Regions from separate parts of the Pseudarthrobacter sp. 05T312 genome, predicted to be linked through region 1. Evidence: riboswitches for the same ligand, from Rfam matches in the RefSeq annotation. Region 1 holds a riboswitch; the other holds the start of a gene.
The links. Region 1 has a riboswitch for glycine ahead of gcvP (aminomethyl-transferring glycine dehydrogenase). Riboswitches for the same ligand answer to the same signal wherever they lie in the genome.
Positions count from the first base shown of each region.

Region 2: another riboswitch for glycine. It lies ahead of gcvP (aminomethyl-transferring glycine dehydrogenase); the one in region 1 lies ahead of gcvP (aminomethyl-transferring glycine dehydrogenase).

Region 1 covers NZ_JBFTLY010000028.1:271-8,848, forward strand. The annotation lists partial or broken gene AC1DIP_RS21845 (serine dehydratase beta chain) at 1-265, opposite strand, end outside; gene glyA (serine hydroxymethyltransferase) at 349-1,659, opposite strand; gene gcvH (glycine cleavage system protein GcvH) at 1,656-2,039, opposite strand; gene gcvT (glycine cleavage system aminomethyltransferase GcvT) at 2,087-3,199, opposite strand; gene gcvP (aminomethyl-transferring glycine dehydrogenase) at 3,201-6,083, opposite strand; glycine riboswitch at 6,237-6,336, opposite strand; glycine riboswitch at 6,648-6,745, shown strand; gene cycA (D-serine/D-alanine/glycine transporter) at 6,898-8,409, shown strand; gene purU (formyltetrahydrofolate deformylase) at 8,406-8,578, shown strand, end outside.
Region 2 covers NZ_JBFTLY010000026.1:23,546-36,622, reverse strand. The annotation lists partial or broken gene AC1DIP_RS21650 (L-serine ammonia-lyase) at 1-829, opposite strand, end outside; gene gcvT (glycine cleavage system aminomethyltransferase GcvT) at 1,099-2,247, opposite strand; gene gcvP (aminomethyl-transferring glycine dehydrogenase) at 2,260-5,106, opposite strand; glycine riboswitch at 5,299-5,396, opposite strand; gene AC1DIP_RS21635 (TetR family transcriptional regulator) at 5,492-6,028, opposite strand; gene AC1DIP_RS21630 (MFS transporter) at 6,111-7,667, shown strand; gene AC1DIP_RS21625 (ferritin-like domain-containing protein) at 7,755-8,234, opposite strand; gene AC1DIP_RS21620 (amino acid permease) at 8,456-10,012, shown strand; gene AC1DIP_RS21615 (AMIN-like domain-containing (lipo)protein) at 10,082-10,630, opposite strand; gene AC1DIP_RS21610 (DUF4193 domain-containing protein) at 10,786-11,088, opposite strand; gene AC1DIP_RS21605 (hypothetical protein) at 11,181-11,384, opposite strand; gene AC1DIP_RS21600 (LacI family DNA-binding transcriptional regulator) at 11,461-12,477, opposite strand; gene araA (L-arabinose isomerase) at 12,521-13,077, opposite strand, start outside.

The DNA of each region.
Region 1 (8,578 bases):
CCAGCCGCTCCTCCACCTCATCAGGCAGGATCAACTCCGGATGGAACCCCTCCAACCCCAACAGGACCGCCGTCATCGTCCCATGCCCATGCCCCGTCGCGGCCAGCGACCCATACAAGTCAACCCGCAGCGACACGACCTCAGCGAGCCTGCCGGAGGCCTTAAGCTCCTCAGCGAACACAGCAGCAGCCCGCATCGGCCCCACCGTATGCGAAGACGACGGGCCAATCCCGATCGAAAAAAGATCAAAGACACCAACAGCCATGACGGTTCCTAACTAAGTGCTAATAAGTAGGTTTCGACGGGCTCAACCACCGGTGGTTGAGCCCGTCGAAACCCATGGGGGGACTACAGCCCCGGGTACAGCGGGTGCGCTGAAGCCAAGGCCTCAACGCGGTGACGCAGCCTGGAAAGGTCGGCGTCGGCGTCGGCAATCAATGCCTCGGCGATGATGTCGGCGACCTCGCGGAAGGCAGCCTCACCGAAGCCACGGGTGGCCAGGGCGGGGGTTCCGATGCGCAGGCCCGAGGTCACCATCGGCGGACGCGGATCGAACGGGACCGCGTTGCGGTTGACCGTGATGTCGATCGCGGCCAGGCGGTCTTCTGCCTGCTGGCCGTCCAGTTCGCAGTTGCGCAGGTCCACCAGGACCAGGTGCACGTCCGTGCCGCCGGACACCACGCTGATGCCCTTTGCGGTGACGTCCGGCTGGACCAGGCGCTCGGCGAGGATGGATGCGCCGAGCAGGACGCGTTCCTGCCTTTCCTTGAATTCGGGGGACGCCGCGATCTTGAACGCGACGGCCTTGCCGGCAATGACGTGCTCAAGGGGGCCGCCCTGCTGCCCGGGGAACACGGCCGAGTTGATCTTCTTGGCAATGTCGGCGTCGTTGGAGAGGATGATGCCACCGCGCGGACCGGCGAGGGTCTTGTGGGTGGTGGAAGTGACCACGTGGGCGTGCGGGACCGGGCTGGGGTGCAGCCCGGCTGCCACCAGTCCGGCGAAGTGCGCCATGTCCACCATGAGGTAGGCACCCACGAGGTCGGCGATGCGGCGGAACTCCGCGAAGTCCAGCTGGCGGGCGTAGGCCGACCAGCCGGCCACGATGAGCTGCGGCTTCGTTTCCAGCGCCAGCCGTTCCACCTCTGCCATGTCAATGGTGTGGGTGTCTTCGCGGACCTGGTACGGGACCACGTTGTAGAGCTTGCCGGAGAAGTTGATCTTCATGCCGTGGGTCAGGTGGCCACCGTGGGCCAGGTTCAGGCCCATGATGGTGTCGCCGGGCTTGATCAGCGCGTGCATCACCGAGGCGTTGGCCTGGGCGCCGGAGTGCGGCTGTACGTTCGCGAACCCGGCACCGAAGAGCACCTTGACCCGGTCGATCGCGAGCTGCTCGGTGACGTCCACGTGCTCGCAGCCACCGTAATAGCGCTTGCCCGGGTAGCCTTCGGCGTACTTGTTGGTCAGGACGGAGCCCTGCGCCTGCATGACCGCCACGGCAGTGTGGTTCTCGGAAGCGATCATTTCCAGGCCCTCACGCTGGCGGCCCAGTTCGTCGTTGATCTTGACGGCGATTTCGGGGTCCAACGCGGACAGGTCGGCGTTGAGGCTCGGGGAGACTACCTGCTCGAACACTGCGGTGTCAGCGGGGGCACTCACAGTTCGCCACCGTTTGCTTCGGCGTATTCCTCTGCGGACAGCAGCGGGCCCTCTTCGGTGACGGTGACCTTGAAGAGCCAGCCGGCGCCGTACGGGTCGTTGTTGATCACGGCAGGGTCGCTGACGACGTCGTCGTTGACTTCCGTGACCACGCCCGTGACGGGGGAGTAGAGGTCCGAGACGGACTTGGTGGACTCGATCTCGCCACAGGTCTCGCCTGCGGTCACCGTGGAGCCAACCTCGGGCAGGTCCACGTAGACAATGTCGCCCAGTGCCTCGGCGGCAACAGCGGACACGCCCACTACGGACGGGCCGGAGCCGTCGGCGGCGATCCATTCGTGCTCGGCGGAGTACTTCAGTTCAGCGGCAACTTTAGCCATGGTGTTTTTCCTTAAGTTTGGTGTTCAAGAGTGGGGAAGCGCCGAGGCTACTTTTGACGCTTGTAGAACGGCAGGGCGATGACCTCGAACGGCTCTGCCTTGCCGCGCAGGTCGACGTCGAGGGCGGTGCCGAGTTCGGCGTGCTCGACGTCGACGTAGGCCATGGCGATCGGGTAGCCGAGGGTGGGGCTGGGCTGGCCGGAGGTCACTTCGCCCACGACGTTGCCGTCCTTGAGGACCGGGTAGCCGCCACGGCCGGCGCGGCGTCCGAGGCCCTTCAGGCCCACGAGCTTGCGCTTGGAACCGGCTTCCTTGGCAGCTTCGAGGGCGGAGCGGCCCACGAAGTCGCCTTCCTTGGACTTGAGCGCCACAACGGGGCCCAGGCTGGCGTCGAACGGTGAACGCTCGAGCGAGAGCTCGTTGCCGTAGAGCGGCATGCCGGCCTCCAGGCGCAGCGAGTCGCGGGAAGCGAGGCCGCACGGAATGATTCCGAATTCTTCGCCGGCCTCGGCCACCTTGGCCCACAGGTCAGCGGCGTCCTCGTTCGCGATGAACAGTTCGAAGCCGTCTTCGCCGGTGTAACCGGTGCGGGCCAGGATGACGTCCTGGCCTGCGATGGTCAGCTCGTTGAACGCGTAGTACTTCAGGTCGGTGACCAGTGCGTGCTGGGCCTCGTCCGTCAGCTTCAGCAGGATGGCCTCGGCCTTGGGACCCTGGACGGCGATCAGCGAGGTTGCCGCGGAGGCGTCCTCCACCTTCACGTCGAAGCCCGCAGCGCGCTCCGCCAGGGCGGCGGCGACGGTGGGTGCGTTGCCTGCGTTGGGGACCACGAGGTACTTCCCGTCACCGAAACGGTAGACGATCAGGTCATCGATGATGCCGCCGTCGGCGTTGCAGATAAGCGAGTACTTGGCCTTGCCGTCCGCGATGGCGGACAGCTTGCCCACCAGGGCGTAGTCCAGGAAGGCGCCGGCCTGCGGACCCGTGACCCAGACTTCGCCCATGTGGGAGAGGTCGAACAGGCCCGCAGCTTTGCGGACGGCGTGGTGCTCGGCCAGTTCAGAGCTGTACTTGAGCGGCATCTGCCAGCCACCGAAGTCGGTGAAGGAGGCGCCCAGTTTCTTGTGCTCTTCGTAGAGAGCCGTGTAGTTCTCAGTCATGTCAGTCTTCCAATCCGGTGGTTGAGCCAGCCGAAACTTCAAACTCGGACAGCGGCGGGCAGGAGCAGATGAGGTTCCGGTCTCCACCGGCGCCGTCGATGCGGCCCACCGGCGGGAAGTACTTGTCCTGCTTGAGGTGGTGGACGGGGAAGACAGCCTGCTCACGGCTGTACTGGCGGGTCCATTCGGAGTTCACGACGGCGGACGCGGTGTGGGGTGCGTTGCGCAGCGGTGAGTCCTGGACAGTGAAGTCGCCGTTGGCTACCTGGTCGATTTCCTTGCGGATGGTGATCATGGCCTCGATGAAGCGGTCGATCTCGGCCAGGTCCTCGGACTCGGTGGGCTCCACCATCAGCGTGCCGGCGACCGGGAACGCCAGGGTGGGGGCGTGGAAACCGAAGTCGATGAGGCGCTTGGCCACGTCCTCTGCGGTGACGCCCGTCTTGGCAGTGAGGTCGCGCAGGTCCAGGATGCACTCGTGCGCAACGAGCCCGCCTTCACCGGTGTAGAGGACCGGGAAGTACTCGTTCAGGCGCACGGCCACGTAGTTCGCCGCGAGCAGGGCTGCCTTGGTGGCCTCGGTGAGCCCTTCGCCGCCCATGAGCTTCACGTACGCCCAGGAAATCGGCAGGACGCCGGCGGAGCCAAAGTTCGAGGCGCTGATGGCCACGCCGTGGCCTTCCTGGTGCGCTGCCTTGTTGGCGTCGCCGGGCATGAACGGTGCCAGGTGGGCCTTGGCCGCCACGGGTCCGACGCCGGGTCCGCCGCCGCCGTGCGGGATGCAGAAGGTCTTGTGCAGGTTCAGGTGGGAGACGTCGCCGCCGAACTTGCCGGGCTGGGCCAGGCCCACCAGGGCGTTCAGGTTGGCGCCGTCAACGTAGACCTGGCCGCCGGCAGCATGGACAGCCTCGCAGATCTCGGTCACGTCCGCGTCGTAGACACCGTGGGTGGACGGGTAGGTGATCATGATCGCCGAGAGGACGTCCTTGTTCGCCTCGATCTTCGCGTACAGGTCCTCGTGGTCGATCGTGCCGTCCGCGGCGGTGGCGACGACGACGACCTTCATGCCGGCCAGGACTGCGGAGGCGGCATTGGTGCCGTGGGCGGAGGCGGGGATCAGGCAGACGTTGCGCTGGGTGTCGCCGTTGGCACGGTGGTAGCCGCGGATGGCCAGCAGGCCGGCGAGCTCGCCCTGGGATCCGGCGTTGGGCTGGAGGGACACCTGGTCGTAGCCGGTGATTTCCGCAAGGTCGGCTTCCAGGCCGCTGATCAGTTCACGCCAGCCCTCGGTCTGGGAGTCCGGGGCGAAGGGGTGGATGGAGGCGAACTCGGGCCAGGAGATGGCTTCCATCTCGGCGGTGGCGTTCAGCTTCATGGTGCACGAGCCCAGCGGGATCATGGTGCGGTCCAGCGCGAGGTCCCGGTCGGACAGCCTGCGGATGTAGCGCAGCAGCTGGGTTTCGGAACGGTGGGTGTTGAACACCGGGTGCTGCAGGTACTCGGAGGTGCGGAGCACCTCTGCGGGCAGCTCGAAGCCCTCGGCGTCCACCACCGGCCCGCCACCGAAGGCGACGGCGATCGCGGACAGGATTTCCGGCGTCGTGGTTTCATCCGTGGAGACACCGATGGTGTCCGCGTCGATGTAGCGCAGGTTGATGCCGCGTGCTTCAGCCGCGGTGATGACCTTGGCGGCCTTGCCGGGAACGGAGACCGTGACCGTGTCGAAGAAGGTCTCGGTGGCCAGTTCCCGTCCGGCGACCTTGAGGGTGGTGGCGAGGACGCGGGCGTTGTTGTGCACGCGCTCGGCGATGGCCTTCAGTCCGTCCGGGCCGTGGTAGACGGCGTAGAAGGAGGACACGATGGCCAGCAGGGCCTGCGCGGTGCAGATGTTGGACGTGGCCTTCTCGCGGCGGATGTGCTGCTCGCGGGTCTGGAGTGCCAGGCGGTAGGCGGGCAGGCCGGCGTCGTCCTTGGACACACCCACCAGGCGGCCGGGCATGGAACGCTCCAGGCCCTTGGCGACGGCCATGTAGGCGGCGTGCGGGCCACCGAAGAACAGCGGTACGCCGAAACGCTGCGTGGAGCCGACGGCGATGTCGGCGCCCTGCTCACCGGGAGGGGTGATCAGGGTCAGGGCCAGCAGGTCAGCGGCAACCGTGACCAGCGCGCCGCGTTCCTTGGCCTCGGCGATGACGCCTGCGTGGTTGAAGACGCGGCCGGAGACGCCGGGCTGCTGGAGCACGATCCCGTTGATCGCGCCTTCAGGGAGGCCCTTGGACAGGTCGGCGACCTCAACCTCGAAGCCGAGCGCCTCGGCGCGGCCCTTGACGATGGCGATGGTCTGCGGCAGCACGTCGGCGTCCAGGACGGTCTTGCCGTCGCGGGCGTCCTTGTTCTTGTTGGCGCGGCGCATCATCAGCACGGCTTCGGCCACGGCGGTGGCTTCATCCAGCAGCGAGGCGTTGGCGATGGGCAGGCCCACGAGATCCTGGACCATGGTCTGGAAGTTCAGCAGCGCCTCGAGCCGGCCCTGGGAAATCTCGGGCTGGTACGGCGTGTAGGCGGTGTACCAGGCCGGGGCTTCCAGCACGTTCCGGCGAATCACTGCAGGCGTGACGGTGTCGTAGTAGCCCTGCCCGATCATCTGGACAGCGGTCTTGTTCTTGGCGGCGAGCCGGCGCAGTTCCGCAAGCACCTCAACCTCGCTCAGGGCGCCCTTGAGCGCGAGCGGCTTGGACTGGCGGATCGAATTGGGGACAGCGATGTCCACCAAACCGTCAACGCTGTCGTAGCCAACGGCCTTGAGCATGGTGTCGACGTCAGCCTGGCGGCGCGCACCAATGTGCCGGTCCGCGAAGGCAGACGGTTGGGATTGAATCGTCATGAGGAACTCCAGGTTTGGCCGGCCACGGGTGGCTCGGCATGGATCGGGTCCCTCCCCGCTCTGTATTGGACCTGAGAGATTCCGCAAACCCAGCAAAGGCCTGCTTGCACCGTCGGTGAGTGCCGCCGGAGCAGCACTGCTTTCCAGAGTCGCCTCGCCGTGACGGTACATGGGCCTGAGAGATTCCTGGGGAGGATTTGCTCCTACGGCGCCTGCCCGGTGATGGCCGGGAGAACTCTCCCGCCACAGCTCGAAAGGCTTATTGAAATGTGGGTGATTCGGCTCACAAGTTACAGGATGGCGGCCCCGGGGAGCAAATCGGTCCGTCATGAAGCACGCCGGCGGGACCGTTACGCAGGTGCTGTCATGGCGGGCTTGACTTTTGTTCGTGACCGACGCCACACTGAACCCCGTGATCCGGCCGGGCAGCGGAACTGGCCCAAAGAACGCTGGGCGCTCCGTCGCCGGCTGTGATTGCCGGAGGCCCAAAAATGCGCCGTGCGGCTTGAAGTCCACAGCGGATGCACTCCGATAACTGAACACTGATTTACCAATCAACGCTTTTGACCTGCGGCGGGAGAGCCCTGCCGGTACGTTCAGCAGGCGCCGTAGGAGCAAACCCTCCCCAGGAAACTCTCAGGCCCACGTACCGCCGCGGTGAGGCAACTCTGGAAAGCAGCCAGGCCCTGTCCTGGCTCACCGACGGTGCAAGCACGCCATCCGGCGCGTGGAAACTCTCAGGTCCCAGACAGAGCGGGGAGGAAATCCAATCTTTGCGACACCCCGGGTGCCGCTCGAACGATGGAGTTCCTCAATGACGACCCATTCCCCGACGTCCCCCGGCGGCGGAGCCCCGCACCTGGAGCGGCAGCTCAGCAACCGCCACATCCAACTGATCGCCATCGGCGGCGCAATCGGCACCGGCCTGTTCATGGGTTCCGGAAAGACCATTTCGGCAGCCGGCCCCTCGGTGATCTTCGTGTACATGATCATCGGCTTCATGCTGTTCTTCGTCATGCGTGCCATGGGAGAACTGCTGCTCAGCAACCTCAACTACAAGTCCTTCAGCGATTTCGCCGCAGACCTACTGGGCCCCTGGGCCGGCTTCTTCACGGGCTGGACCTACTGGTTCTGCTGGGTCATCACCGGCATCGCCGATGTCATTGCCATCGCAGGCTACTCCCGTGAACTGTGGCCCGGGGTGCCCCTGTGGATCCCCGGCCTGGCCACCGTGGCCATCCTGCTCCTGCTGAACCTCACCACCGTCAAGGCCTTTGGCGAGACGGAGTTCTGGTTCGCATTGATCAAGATCGTTGCCATTGCCGCCCTGATCATCGTTGGCCTGTTCATGATCTTCTCCGGTTTCCAGTCCGACGCCGGCCCTGCCACCTTCACCAACCTGTGGAGCCACGGCGGATTCTTCCCGAACGAGTTCATGGGCTTCGTGGCCGGCTTCCAGATCGCCGTCTTCGCCTTCGTGGGCATCGAACTGGTGGGCACCACCGCCGCCGAGGCCAAGAACCCTGAGCGGAACCTGCCCAAGGCCATCAACTCCATCCCCATCCGCGTGCTGCTCTTCTACGTAGGTGCCCTCATCATCCTGATGGCTGTCACCCCCTGGACCGAGTTCAGGGCAGGCCACAGCCCGTTCATCGCCATGTTTTCCCTGGCGGGCCTGGGTGCCGCGGCCACCGTGGTCAACCTCGTGGTGCTGAGCTCCGCAATGTCCTCCGCCAACTCCGGCATCTACTCCACCTCGCGTATGGTCTTTGGCCTTGCCCAGGAAGGCGACGCTCCGGACGTCTTTGGCAAACTGTCCCGCCGGCAGGTGCCCCAGAACGCACTGTTCCTCTCCTGCGTGCTGCTGCTGTCCGGCGTCGTCCTCATGTATGCGGGCCAGGACGTGGGCAAGGCCTTCGACATGGTGACCACCGTCTCCGCCGTCTGCTTTGTCTTTGTCTGGTCGATCATCCTGGCCAGCTACATCGCCTTCCGCCGCCGCCGGCCGCACCTGCATGAAGCATCGAAGTTCAAGATGCCCGGCGGTGTTGCCATGGTCTGGGTGGTCTTCGCCTTCTTCGGCTTCGTGATCTGGACCCTCACCACCCAGCCGGACACCCTGGTGGCCCTGCTGGTCACCCCGGTCTGGTTCATCCTGCTGGGCGCTGCGTGGTTCATCCTCCGCCGCCGGCCCGCACACCAGGCCCGTTTTGCCACGTTCCAGGCTGAACTGCAGGCTGACCAGGACTTCACCGACGCCGCATCCGGCAAGGCTGTCCGTCCGGGTGCCGCCGCAGAAGCGGGGGAAGAGCGGGTCAAGCGGTGATCGGCACGGAAGCCCGCACGTCGCAGGCCGGCACGGCCGCGGCCGGGCAGCTCCAGTCCCTGGTGCCGGAAACGGGCAACGAATTCGTGCTGACGTTCCATTGCCCGGATGCCCTTGGCATTGTCCAGGCGGTGGCGGCGTACCTGCTGGAGCAGGAATGCTACATCGT
Region 2 (13,077 bases), on a different contig from region 1:
CCTGCCAATACCGTGGGTCGTGATGGTCCTGCCCGTCATTGCCGGCGTCGTCGGGGCCGGCGGTTTCCTTCTTCAACCGCTCGTACCAGTCCGGGGCGCGGCGGCGGACCTTCAACCCGCCCGGCAGCACCCCCTCGCGTTTGAGCGAGGTCTGCACGCAGTTCTCCATCACGGACCAGATATGCAGCAGCCCGGCACGGATCTCCTCCTCGGAGCGGGAGGCCAACTCGTTCCTGAACATCACATCGGCGATCCCCAGCCCGGTCACCGCGCAGTGCTCCAGCAACTCCGCCGCGGTCCGGAACGGCAGCGGCAACTCCTCCTTGGACGCGTCCAGTTCCTGCTGCGCCGCGTCCTCTTCCCCCTCCCGGACGATGAACCCGCCACCGACCGAGAAAAACGTCGCCGCATGCACCACATCCCCGGCAGCGTCGCTGACCGTGAACGTCATCCCGTTCGTGTGCCGCGGCAGCACCGTCAACGGCCGCAACACCATGTCCTTGACGCCATACGGCAGCGACACCGACCCGGCCAGGTTCAGGACCCCCGTCTCCGCGATCGAGGCCAACCGCTCCTCCACCTCATCAGGCAGGATCAACTCCGGATGGAACCCCTCCAACCCCAACAGGACCGCCGTCATCGTCCCATGCCCATGCCCCGTCGCGGCCAGCGACCCATACAAATCCACCCGCAGCGACACGACATCAGCCAGCCTGCCGGAGGCCTTAAGCTCCTCAGCGAACACAGCAGCAGCCCGCATCGGCCCCACCGTATGCGAAGACGACGGGCCAATCCCGATCGAAAAAAGATCAAAGACACCAACAGCCATGACGGTTCCTAACTAAAAGGGTGGTCGGGATGGAGCGGGCAGGACATCCTCTGCGGGCTCGGTCGCGAAGACGCCCGCTGCGCGGACGTGCCGCTCCCTTAGACGCCCGCTGCCGGATGCCCCGCCCACTCCGCAGGCACGTCACCAAGGCGACTTCCCCGGGAGGGGCCGGCGGAGCCGGACTTTTCGAAAGCCTGCGTCAAAGCGACGAAGGAGCAGCAGGCGTGAAAATGTCCGGTCCACCGGTCACGAAGGCGACCATGCGGGCTTTAGCGGGTGCGCTTGTAGAACGGGAGGTCGACGACTTCGAAGGGTTCTGCTTTGCCGCGGAGATCGATGTCCAGGGCTGTGCCGGGTGCCGAGTGTTCGACGTCGACGTAGGCCATGGCGATCGGGTAGCCGAGGGTGGGTGAGGGCTGGCCGGAGGTGACTTCACCGACCGTGTCCCCGTCCTTGAGCACGGGGTAGTGCGCCCGGCCGGCGCGGCGGCCCTTGCCTTTGAGCCCCACGAGGCGGCGGCCGGAGGTGCTGCCTGCGCCGGCTTCCTTCTTTGCTGCCAGCGCGGCCTTGCCAACGAAGTCGCCTTCCTTGGAGAGTGCGACGACGGGGCCAAGCCCGGCAGCGAACGGGTCGCCCTGCAGCGACAGTTCGTTCCCGTACAGCGGCATTCCCGCTTCCAGGCGGAGAGAGTCGCGGGAGGCAAGGCCGGAGGGGGTCAGTTCCCCGTCGTCGGCGATGGCGACCAGTGCCTGCCACAGGGCCGGGGCGTCATCGTTGGCCACGAAGATCTCGAACCCGTCCTCACCGGTGTACCCGGTGCGCGCGAGCAGGAGTTCCTTGCCGGCCCCGCCCACCAGGAACGGAACCTCCACGGCGGCGTAGTACTTCAGCTCCGTCACCAGCGAGTGCTGTGCGGCCGGGACCAGGCGAAGTAGGAGTTCCTGGGCCCTGGGGCCCTGCACTGCGATCAGCGATGTCCGGGCCGAGGCGTCCTCCACCAGCACGTCGAACCCTGCGGCCCGTTCGTGCAGGGCCGCCGCCACCACCGCGGCGTTGCCCGCATTGGGCACCACCAGGAAGACATCTGTTCCGTCTTCAGCAGCGGGACGGCGGTAGGTGATGAGGTCGTCGATGATGCCGCCGTCGGCGTTGCAGATCAGCGAGTACTTGGCCTTGCCCACGGCCATGGCGGAGATCTTGCCCGCCAGGGCGTAGTCGAGGAAAGCGGCAGCCTGCGGTCCGGTGACCCACACTTCGCCCATGTGGGAGAGGTCGAACAGGCCGGCGGTGTTGCGGACGGCGTGGTGTTCAGCCAGTTCGGAGCTGTACTTCAATGGCATCTGCCAGCCGCCGAAGTCGGTGAAGGAGGCGCCCAGCTTTTTATGTTCGTCGTACAGGGCGGTGTATTTCTCGGTCACGGTGCCGGTCCTTTAGTTTTCGAACTCTTCGAGCGGCGGGCAGGAGCAGATGAGGTTCCGGTCTCCGGCGGCGCCGTCGATCCGGCCCACCGGCGGGAAGTACTTGTCCTGCTTGTGGTGGGCAGGGAACGCGGCCTGCTCGCGCGGGTAGGCACGGTCCCAGTCGGAGCTGACGACGGCGGCTGCCGTGTGGGGTGCGCGGCGCAGGGGTGAGTCCGCCACGGCGAAGTCGCCGTTGGCCACCTGGTCGATTTCCTTGCGGATGGTGATCATGGCCTCGATGAAGCGGTCGATCTCGGCCAGGTCCTCGGACTCGGTGGGCTCCACCATCAGGGTTCCTGCCACCGGGAATGCCAGGGTGGGGGCGTGGAAGCCGAAGTCGATGAGGCGCTTGGCCACGTCCTCGGCCGTGACACCGGTCTTGGCGGTCAGTTCGCGCAGGTTCAGGATGCATTCGTGCGCCACCAGGCCGCCTTCGCCGGTGTAGAGCACTGGGAAATACTCGTTCAGCCGGGCAGCGACGTAATTGGCTGCGAGCAGCGCGGACTTGGTGGCCTCGGTCAGGCCTTCGCCGCCCATGAGCTTCACGTACGCCCAGGAGATCGGCAGGACGCCGGCCGAACCGAAGCGGGAAGCCGAGATCGCGACCCCGTGGCCTTCCTCATGCGCTGCCTTGTTGGCGTCGCCGGGCATGAACGGTGCCAGGTGGGCCTTGGCTGCCACGGGTCCGACGCCGGGTCCGCCGCCGCCGTGGGGGATGCAGAAGGTCTTGTGCAGGTTCAGGTGGGAGACGTCGCCGCCGAACTTGCCGGGCTGGGCCAGGCCCACCAGGGCGTTCAGGTTGGCGCCGTCGATGTAGACCTGGCCGCCGGCCGCGTGCACGGCGTCGCAGACCTCACGGACGTCCCCGTCGTAGACGCCGTGGGTGGACGGGTACGTGATCATGATGCAGGACAGGACATCCTTGTGGGCCTCGATCTTGGCCGTCAGGTCATCGTGGTTGATGGTGCCGTCCGCTGCGGTGGCGACGACGACGACCTTCATGCCGGCCAGGACTGCCGAGGCGGCGTTGGTGCCGTGGGCGGAGGCGGGAATGAGGCAGACGTTGCGCTGCTCTTCCCCGCGGGAGTGGTGGTAGCCGCGGATGGCCAGCAGGCCGGCGAGCTCGCCCTGGGATCCGGCATTGGGCTGGATGGACACCTGGTCGTACCCGGTGATCGCGGTCAGGTCCGCCTCCAGGTCGGCAATCAGTTCACGCCAGCCTTCGGTCTGGGAGTCCGGGGCGAAGGGGTGGATGGAGGCGAACTCCGGCCAGGAGATGGCTTCCATCTCGGCGGTGGCATTCAGCTTCATGGTGCACGAGCCCAGCGGGATCATGGTGCGGTCCAGCGCCAGGTCCCGGTCCGACAGCTTCCGGATGTAGCGCAGCAGCTGGGTTTCAGACCGGTGCGTGTTGAACACCGGGTGCTGCAGGTAGTCGGAGGAACGTCCGACGGCGGCCTCCAGTCCGAAGCCTTCAGCCGCGGCAACGGAGGCCCCAAAGACGTCCGCGACGTCGGCGACGATGGCCGCCGTCGTGGTTTCGTCGAGCGAGATGCCCACGGTATCGGCGTCGATGGAACGCAGGTTGATGCCGCGCGCTTCGGCATCGGCGACAAGCGCGGCAGCGCGTCCGGGGACGCGGACGGTAAGGGTGTCGAAGAAGCTCGTGTGCAGCACCTCCACACCGGCAGCTGCCAGCGAGGCCGCCAGCACCCGGGCGTGGCCGTGCGTCGTTTCCGCGATCGCCTTCAGCCCGTCGGGGCCGTGGTAGACGGCGTACATCGAGGAGACGATGGCCAGCAGGGCCTGCGCGGTGCAGATGTTGGATGTGGCCTTTTCGCGGCGGATGTGCTGCTCGCGGGTCTGCAGCGCCAGGCGGTACGCGGGCACCCCTGCGTCGTCCTTGGACACCCCCACCAGGCGGCCGGGCAGCGACCGCTCCAGGCCCTTGCGGACAGCCATGTAGGCGGCGTGCGGGCCACCGAAGAACAACGGGACCCCGAAGCGCTGGGTGGAGCCGACGGCGATGTCGGCGCCCTGCTCGCCCGGAGGGGTGATCAGGGTCAGGGCCAGCAGGTCAGCGGCCACGGTGACCAGCGCGCCGCGTTCCTTCGCCGCCGCAATAGTGGCGGACTGGTCCCAGACCCGGCCGGAGGCGCCGGGCTGCTGGAGCACGATCCCGTTGATGTCGCCGTCGGGCAGGCCGTTGGACAGGTCGGCGACCTCAACCTCGAAGCCGAGCGCCTCGGCGCGGCCCTTGACGATGGCGATGGTCTGCGGCAGCACGTCGATGTCCAGGACAGTCTTGCCGTCCGCTGCAGGCTTGGCCTTGTTGGAGCGGCGCATCAGCAGCACGGCCTCGGCCACGGCGGTGGCTTCATCGAGCAGGGACGCGTTGGCGATGGGCAGGCCCACCAGGTCCTGGACCATGGTCTGGAAGTTCAGCAGCGCCTCGAGCCGGCCCTGGGAAATCTCGGGCTGGTACGGCGTGTAGGCGGTGTACCAGGCCGGGGCTTCCAGCACGTTCCGGCGGATCACTGCAGGCGTGACGGTGTCGTAGTAGCCCTGGCCGATCAGCTGCACGGCCGTTTTGTTCTTGGCGGCGAGCCGGCGGAGTTCTGCAAGCACCTCAACTTCACTGAGTGCGTCCTGCAGGCGGAGTGCGGTTTCCTGGCGGATGACCTTGGGGACGGCGGTATCGACCAGTGCGTCGACCGTGCCGTAGCCAACGGCCTTGAGCATGGTGTCGATGTCATCCTGGCGGCGTGCACCAATGTGGCGGTCGACGAAAGTGGTGGGGGCTGGGGTAACCGACACGAAGGAACTCCATTTTGTTCAGGCGGCGCAGGGTACGCCACAGCTATCCGGGTCCCTCCCCGCTCTGTATTGGACCTGAGAGTTTCCGCGTTGCCTGCCTGGGCAGGAACCGCTTGCACCGTCGGTGAGCACAACAGTCATGCCGGCCCCTTCACAGGGGAACGGAAGCTGCCTGCTGCTTTCCAGAGGTGCCTCGCCGCGGCGGTACAGGGGCCTGTGAGATTCCCGGGGAGGATTTGCTCCTACGGCGCCTGCCTGTGCTTCGGGCAGGACTCTCCCGCCGCAGATCAAAGGCTATTCATTTGTTGCGATCATGACGGCCGATGACAGCCCTCACAACTCTCCATTGTCCTACGCCCCAACCCCTCCGGGCAAATGGTCGGGGCTACCTGCGGAGCCGCTCCAGGGCGGCCAGGAGCTCCTCCACATCGGAACCGGCGCCCGCCTCCGGGGCAGGCCCCACGGACAGCATGGCGTTGAAGTACAGCCCGTCCCCCATGTACAGGACAGCCTTGGCCAGGCCGGGTCCAACATCCGCCGCAATCTCATCCAGCCACCGTCGCTGGATGGCGGCGAACCGGCGCCGCGTCTCTTCATGCGCCACCTCCGCCAGGCGGGTGGCCGCCACGATGACACGGTCCAGCGGAGTGTCTGCCCACACCGAAGAACGGATGAAGTAGGCCGCAGCCCCTTCATCGGCCGAAGCCATCGCGTCGGCGTCTGCCCGGGCCAGGCCCTCCAACCGGTCCAGCAGCACGGCAATCAATGCTTCCTTGTTGGGAAAGTGGTAGAGCAGGCCGCCCTTGGACACGCCGGCCTTGCGGGCCACGGCGTCAAGGGTGGCGGCGCGCTCCCCCACGTCGATCAGCAGGGACTCGAAGGCGTCGAGGACCGCATCACGGGCGACAGGCTTTCGGGGCATGCCTCCCATCATGCCCTCAGGCGGGTCCGAATCGGGAATATGCCAGTTTCAAACTATACCGTCCAGACGGTACAGTTATGGAATGACGACCTCCATCAGCCCCACAGCAGTCCACGGGGACGGCACCCCCACACGCCGCCCATGGCGCGACTGGCTTGCGCTCGGCCTGCTGATGTTTCCCGTCCTGCTGGTGGCGGTGGACAACACGGCACTGACCTTCGCACTTCCCGCCATCTCCCAGGCCCTGGAACCCGGCGGCGTGCAACTGCTGTGGATCGTTGACGCCTATCCGCTGGTCCTGGCCGGCCTGTTGGTGTCGATGGGCAGCCTCGGCGACCGGATCGGGCGGCGGCGCCTGCTGGTCATCGGCAGCCTGGGCTTCGCCGGACTGTCCGCCGCCACGGCCTTTGCGCCCACGCCTGAGTGGCTGATCGCCGGCCGGGCCGCGCTGGGGTTCTTCGGCGCCATGCTGATGCCGTCCACGTTGTCGCTGATCCGCAACATTTTCCCGGAGCCCAACCGCCGGCGACTGGCCGTGGCCATCTGGGCCGCGGGCTTTTCCGGCGGCGCCGCCCTGGGGCCGATACTGGGCGGATGGCTGGTGGAGCACTTCTGGTGGGGCGCCGTCTTCCTGGTATCGGTGCCGCTCATGCTCCCCCTGCTGGCGCTGGGTCCGGCCCTCATCCCGGAATCGAAGGACCCCGCGCCGGGCAGGGTGGATGTCGCCAGCATCGCGCTCTCCATGCTGGTCATGGTGCCCGTGGTCTACGGCATCAAAACAGTGGCCACCGAGGGTCCGGGCGCTGCCGGGCTGGGCAGCATTGCCTTCGGCCTGGCCATGGGCGTTGTGTTCGTGCGGCGCCAGCACCGGCTGGAGCACCCGCTGCTGGACATGTCCCTGTTCCGGAACAAGGTATTCAGCATGGCCATCAGCGCCAATATCCTGGCCCTGTTTTCCTTCAACGGCTTCATCCTTTTCCTTGCCCAGCACCTCCAGCTCATCGGAGGCATGACCCCGTCCGCGGCAGGCGTCGCAATGCTCCCCGCGCTGGCGGCCACGGTGGTGGCAGGCCTGGTGGTGGTGCCGCTGGTCCGCAAGGTCCGCCCGGGGTTTGTCGTGGCCGCGGGGCTGTCCTTCAGCGCCATTGGCTACAGCATGGTGGCCTTCGGAAGCCATGGCGGCGGATCCGCGATGCTGCTGGCCGCACTGCTGGTCCTGGCGCTGGGCGTGGGCACGGCGGAAACCATCTCGAACGACCTCATCCTCGACTCGGCCCCGCCGGCGAAATCAGGCGCTGCGGCGGCGATTTCCGAGACGGGCTACGAGGTGGGCTCGCTGCTGGGGACTGCGGTACTGGGCTCCATCCTGACGGCGTCCTACCACCAGCACCTGCGGTTGCCGGCAGGGCTGAAGGAAATGCTGCCCGGCAATTCGCTGCACAACGCCAGCGAAACGCTGGCCGGCGCGGTGGACGCAGCCAACCTGCTGCCGGCGCCGCTCGCCGGAGCCCTCAAGGACGCCGCGGCGGCCGCCTTCGATTCCGGAGTGCACGTCACGGCGGCAATCGGGCTGGTGCTCATGGCGACGGCGGCAGTGCTCGCCGGCGTCATCCTCCGCAAAGTGCCCAAAGCGGTTTAGCGGAACATCCGCAGTATTGCCCGGACAGCAGGCAGGCGTCCGGCACCGCGGGATCCCTCGGCGCCGGACGCCCGTGTGGACCGTCCGCTACTTGGAGTCGGCCGCGGTGACCTTGGCAGTGGGCTTCATGTTTTCCGCCTGCACCATCCAGGCAAACTGCTCCAGCCGGGCGATGAACTCGTGCAGGAGGTCCGCCGAGGTGGGGTCTTCCTCATCCACCTCATCGTGGACTTTGCGCATGGTTCCCACGGCCGCTTCCATGGCGGCTACGATCCGCTCGATGGCGTCCGCGGTGCTGATCAGCCCTTCCGGGAACTGGGCCAGGCTGGTGGTCTTGGCCACGGTGGAGCTGCGGCCGTCGGGAAGCGCGTGCAGGGCGCGCATGCGCTCGGCGGTGTCGTCGGCGAACTGGCGGGCAGCGTCCACGATCTCGTCAAGCTGCAGGTGGAGGTCGCGGAAGTTGGTGCCCACGATGTTCCAGTGCGCCTGCTTGCCCTGAACGTGAAGCTCGATCAGGTCCGCCAGGACGGCCTGCAGGTTATTGGTCAGTGTCGGTGAAGCTTTCATGCATCCTCCTCTATTGGTCCAGTACGGCAGACGCTACCAGCCGCGAACGGCGCGGCGGCAGGGCAAAAGGCAATTTCTCAGTGAGCTTACTAATTTCGAAAACCGGTCATAAACGAATGTTATTCATATTGCGTCTTGCATCACAGCCGGGCTGCCCCCATACTAAATGAACGCCATTCATATAGTGACCTCCGTCTCACAGCCTTCCAGAAAGTGGTGCCATGACAGAGACAATCCGCACCAGTACTGCCAAACCCGGCCCGCACGCGCACGCCCCCTCAGCGGACGGCGTCAGCGCCAAGGGACTCAAGGGCGGCCAGCTCGGGCTCCTGGCCGTCGTCGTCCTGGGCATCTCCACCATCGCCCCCGCCTATACCCTCACCAGCGCACTTGGTCCCACCGTCAATGAAGCCGGCCTCCAGCTGCCCGTCATCTTCCTCATCGGGTTCATTCCCATGATCCTGGTGTCGCTCGCCTACCGGGAACTCAACGCCGACTCCCCGGACAGCGGCACCACCTTCACCTGGGTGACCAAGGCCTTTGGCCCGTGGGTGGGCTGGATGGGCGGGTGGGGCCTGCTGGCCGCCAACATCATCGTGCTGTCCAACCTGGCCGGCGTCGCTGTCGACTTCTTCTACCTCTTCCTCTCCCAGCTCACCGGCTCCCCCGAACTGGCGGACCTCGCGGACAATAAGGCGTTGAACGTCATCACCTGCTTTGTTTTCGTGGCGCTGGCCGTCTGGGTGAGCTACCGCGGCCTGCACACCACCAAGCTGGTGCAGTACAGCCTGGTTGGCTTCCAGCTGCTGGTGCTGGGCCTGTTCGTGGCCATGGCCTTCGCCAACTGGTCCACCTCGGAAACGGCCATCCCGTTCAGCTGGGACTGGTTCGACGTCACCAAGATCGAGACGTTCGGACAGATCGCGGCCGGCATCTCCCTGTCGATCTTCGTGTACTGGGGCTGGGACGTCTGCCTGACGGTCAACGAGGAAACGGCCAACGGCAAGAAGACCGCCGGTGTGGCAGGCACCCTGACCGCCGTCATCGTCCTGGCCATCTACCTGCTGGTCAGCATCGCCACCATGATGTTCGCCGGCGTCGGCGACACCGGGAACGGGCTGAACAACGCCGAGAACCACGAGAACATCTTCACGGCGCTGGCCTCCCCCATCATGGGACCGTTTGCCATCCTGATGTCCCTCGCCGTGCTTTCCAGCTCCGCCGCGTCCCTGCAGTCGACCTTCATGTCGCCCTCGCGCAGCCTGCTGGCCATGGCCCACTACGGCGCGCTGCCCGAACCCTTCAGCCGCATCAGCAGGAAGTTCTCCACACCGGGCTTTGCCACCATCGCCGCCGGCGTCATGTCTGCGGGGTTCTACGCCGTCATGCATGTGGTCAGCGAGAACGTCCTGAACGACACCATCCTGGCCCTGGGCCTGATGATCTGCTTCTACTACGGCCTCACCGCCCTGGCCTGCACGTGGTACTTCCGCCACAGCCTGTTCAACAGCGTGCGGCACTTCATGTTCCGCCTGGTGTGCCCGGTGGTGGGCGGCGTGGGGCTGTTCGTCGTCTTCGTCCAGACCGCCATGGACAGCCTGGCACCTGAGTTTGGCAGCGGTTCAGAGGTGTTTGGCATAGGCCTGGTATTCATCCTGGGCGTCGGCATCCTGGCCCTGGGCGCCGTCGTCATGCTGGTCATGTCCCGTACGCACCCGGGCTTCTTCCGCGGCGAAACCCTCAAGCAGGACACCCCCGCACTGGTGGTTCCGGAATAACTTCCAACCCAAAAGGTGCCGCGCCCCACCGGGGCCCGGCACCTTTTTTGGTGTGACGACGACGGCTGGTCACCAGTAGTGCGCCACGTCGATGACCAGGCGCGCACCGGCGCCCGGACCGTCAAGGGTGAACACCCGGAACGGGAGGCGGGCACGGACGCCCAGGCCGATGGTGGTCTGGCCCTCGAAGCTTCCGGCCCAGACAACCTGGCGGAAGGTCTGGTATCCCGAAACGTTGGAAAGCCCGGCCTTGTCGGCGGGGGTGTAGGTGGGCTGGCCGTTGTCGTCGTAGGCCGGCGCTTTGACGACCACCTGCAACCGGGCGCCGCCCCGGGTGGGCACGATTGCGCCCGAGCCGTCCTGGATAATTTGCGGGACGTAGCGCACGGTGTAGCCGGGAGCCGGCACGCCGCCCAGGTCAACCACCAGCCGGTCAAAGCAATAGTGCTGGCCGGTCCGGACGTTCGTCACGGGCACGCGGCCCATGTCGCCGCCCGACTTCATCAGCGAACCCCAGGTGAGTCCGCAGTAGGGCGCCGCGGCGGCGGGGCCCTCCGCAACGATTCCCAGCCCGACAGCCAGCAGGATGGCCGCGAGCCAGATGGAGAACTTTTTCATTGTGGTGCCATCCAAAATAAGGGCTGTTGGATGCTTCCAGCGTAGGAGGGTTGGCGGGCTGAAACGAGGTCCATTTTGATAACGACGGCGTGCGGGGACAAAGCAGCGCCGGCCACCTCAGGGAGGTGGCCGGCGCCGGGAAAGACAGGAAAACTCTAGCCTTCGCACTCGCGGCAGTACTTCAGGCCATCCTTTTCACGGGCGACCTGCGACCGGTGGCGGACCAGGAAGCACGATGCGCAGGTGAACTCGTCAGACTGCTCGGGAACCACGATGACCGTCAGTTCCTCATTGGACAGATCGGCGCCGGGCAGGTCGATACCTTCAGCGGTGTCGTTCTCGTCGACATCGATAACCGCGGTCTGCGCGTTGCCGCTCCGTGATGCCTGAAGGGCCTCGAGGGAGTCGGCCGGCGACTCTTCTTCCTGCTTGCGTGGAGCATCGTAATCGGTAGCCATAGCATGTTCACTTTCGTTGCTGCGCAGCGCCATTTCAGGCACCTCAGTGAAGCAGTTTAGGGCATGATCCCGCTACCGGCGCAATAGTGTGCTCAACCAGACATTCCACCGGTTTCGGGCACCGTTCCCGCATGCCCGGCCCTGGCGTGGGCCGCCCCGATGGACACCCCGCTCAATGCCGGCAGCCATCCCCACCGGGTGGCATCGGCCATGGCGCCGGCGGCACTCGATTCGGAGTCGAACGTGACGGAATCCAGCAGCCAGTTGCGGAGCCGTGTGAGCAAGGTAGCGGTCATGCCTGAAAACTACGCAGTTATTGTTGTGGCCACGTTTCGCGCGGGTCTCCCGCTGATTAATTCGGCGCCCGCCACGTCACGGGACAGGCGGCGCCGTACTGCTGCGCACGATGAGCTCGGGCTCCACCACCAGGGTCCGCGGCCCGTCCCGACCGTCGAACGCGGTGAGCATCATGTCCATGCACCGCCGGCCCAGTTCTTCAAAGTCCTGCCGGACCACCGTCAATGGCGGACTGAAGTAGCCCGCCTCCGGCTGGTCGTCGAAACCCACCACCGAGAGGTCCTGCGGCACCCTGACGCCCGCCTCGTTCAGGGCACGCAGGACGCCAAGGGCCATCTGGTCGTTGCCGACGAAAAGGGCCGTGGCCCGGCGGCCGGCAGCCAGCCGCCGGCCGATCCCGTAGCCGCTGCCCGCGCTCCAGTCACCCTCGGTGATCAGGTCCGCCTCGAGCCCGGCGGATTCCAGGGCATGCCGCCAACCCTCGGCGCGGGCTACGGCGTCGATCCAGTCCTGCGGACCCGCAACGTGTCCAATCCGTACGTGCCCCTGGCTGATGAGATGTTCCACCGCCAGTTCGGCGCCGCGCCGCTGGTCCACCTTGACGCCGCCCACGCTGTCGTTCCCCTCCGGTCCCACGGCCACCACCGGCACTCCGATCGGCAGTTCCGCCAAGGCAGCCAGCGTTTCCAGGTGCGGAACGATTACCACGATCCCGTCCACCGACTGGTCCAGGAAGTGCCGGACGGCGTCCAGGATCGCGTCCCGGGTGACCTCGCGCAGCGCCGCGACGCTGACGAAGTAGCCCGCATCCCGCGCAGCCCGTTCCACGCCCAGCAGGGTGTTGGCCGGGCCGTATTGCGAAAGCTCGCTGCCCAGGACGCCGATGATCTGCGAGCGCCGGGTGACCAGGCTCCGGGCGGCAGAGTTGCGGCGGTAGCCGAGGTCGGCAATCGCCGCTTCCACCTTCCGCCGGGTGCCGGGACTTACGTTGGGGTGGTTGTTGACCACCCGTGAAACGGTCTGGTGCGATACCCCGGCACGTTCCGCCACGTCCTCAAGCCTGGGCAGCCGCGGCGGGACGCTGGCCGTCACGGGGTTCCCGTCCCTGGCCGCCGCCGGGACCTTTGCCACCTGATCAGATCCCGCCGGCGAGTTTGTAGTAGGCGGCGTTCCAGTTCAGGTCCTTTTTGAACTGGCGGATAGTGGTGTCCTGGTCGATGGTGAGCAGTTCGGTCTTGGCTATTTCGGCGAAGTCCTCGAAGACGTCCATGCCCACCTGGGTGGAGAGCACGGTGTGGTGGGCTGCCCCGGCGGTGAGCCACGCCGCGGCCGAGGTGGCGAAGTCCGGCTGGGGCTCCCAGAGTGCGCGGGCCACGGGGAGGTTGGGCAGCGGCTGGTCGAGCGGGACCACGTTGACGGCGTTGGCCACCAGGCGGAACCGGTCCCGCATGTCGGACAGGGCGACGACGACGCCCGGGGACGCGTCGGCGTCGAACACCAGCCGGACGGGGTCTTCCTTGCCGCCGATGCCCAGCGGGTGGATTTCCAGCCGCGGCTTTGCTGCCGTCAGGGAAGGGCAGACTTCGAGCATGTGGGCGCCGAGGATCTTTTCGGACCCGGGTTCCAGGTGGTAGGTGTAGTCCTCCATGAGGGAGGCGCCGCCGGGCAGGCCGGCGCCCATCACCTTGGCGG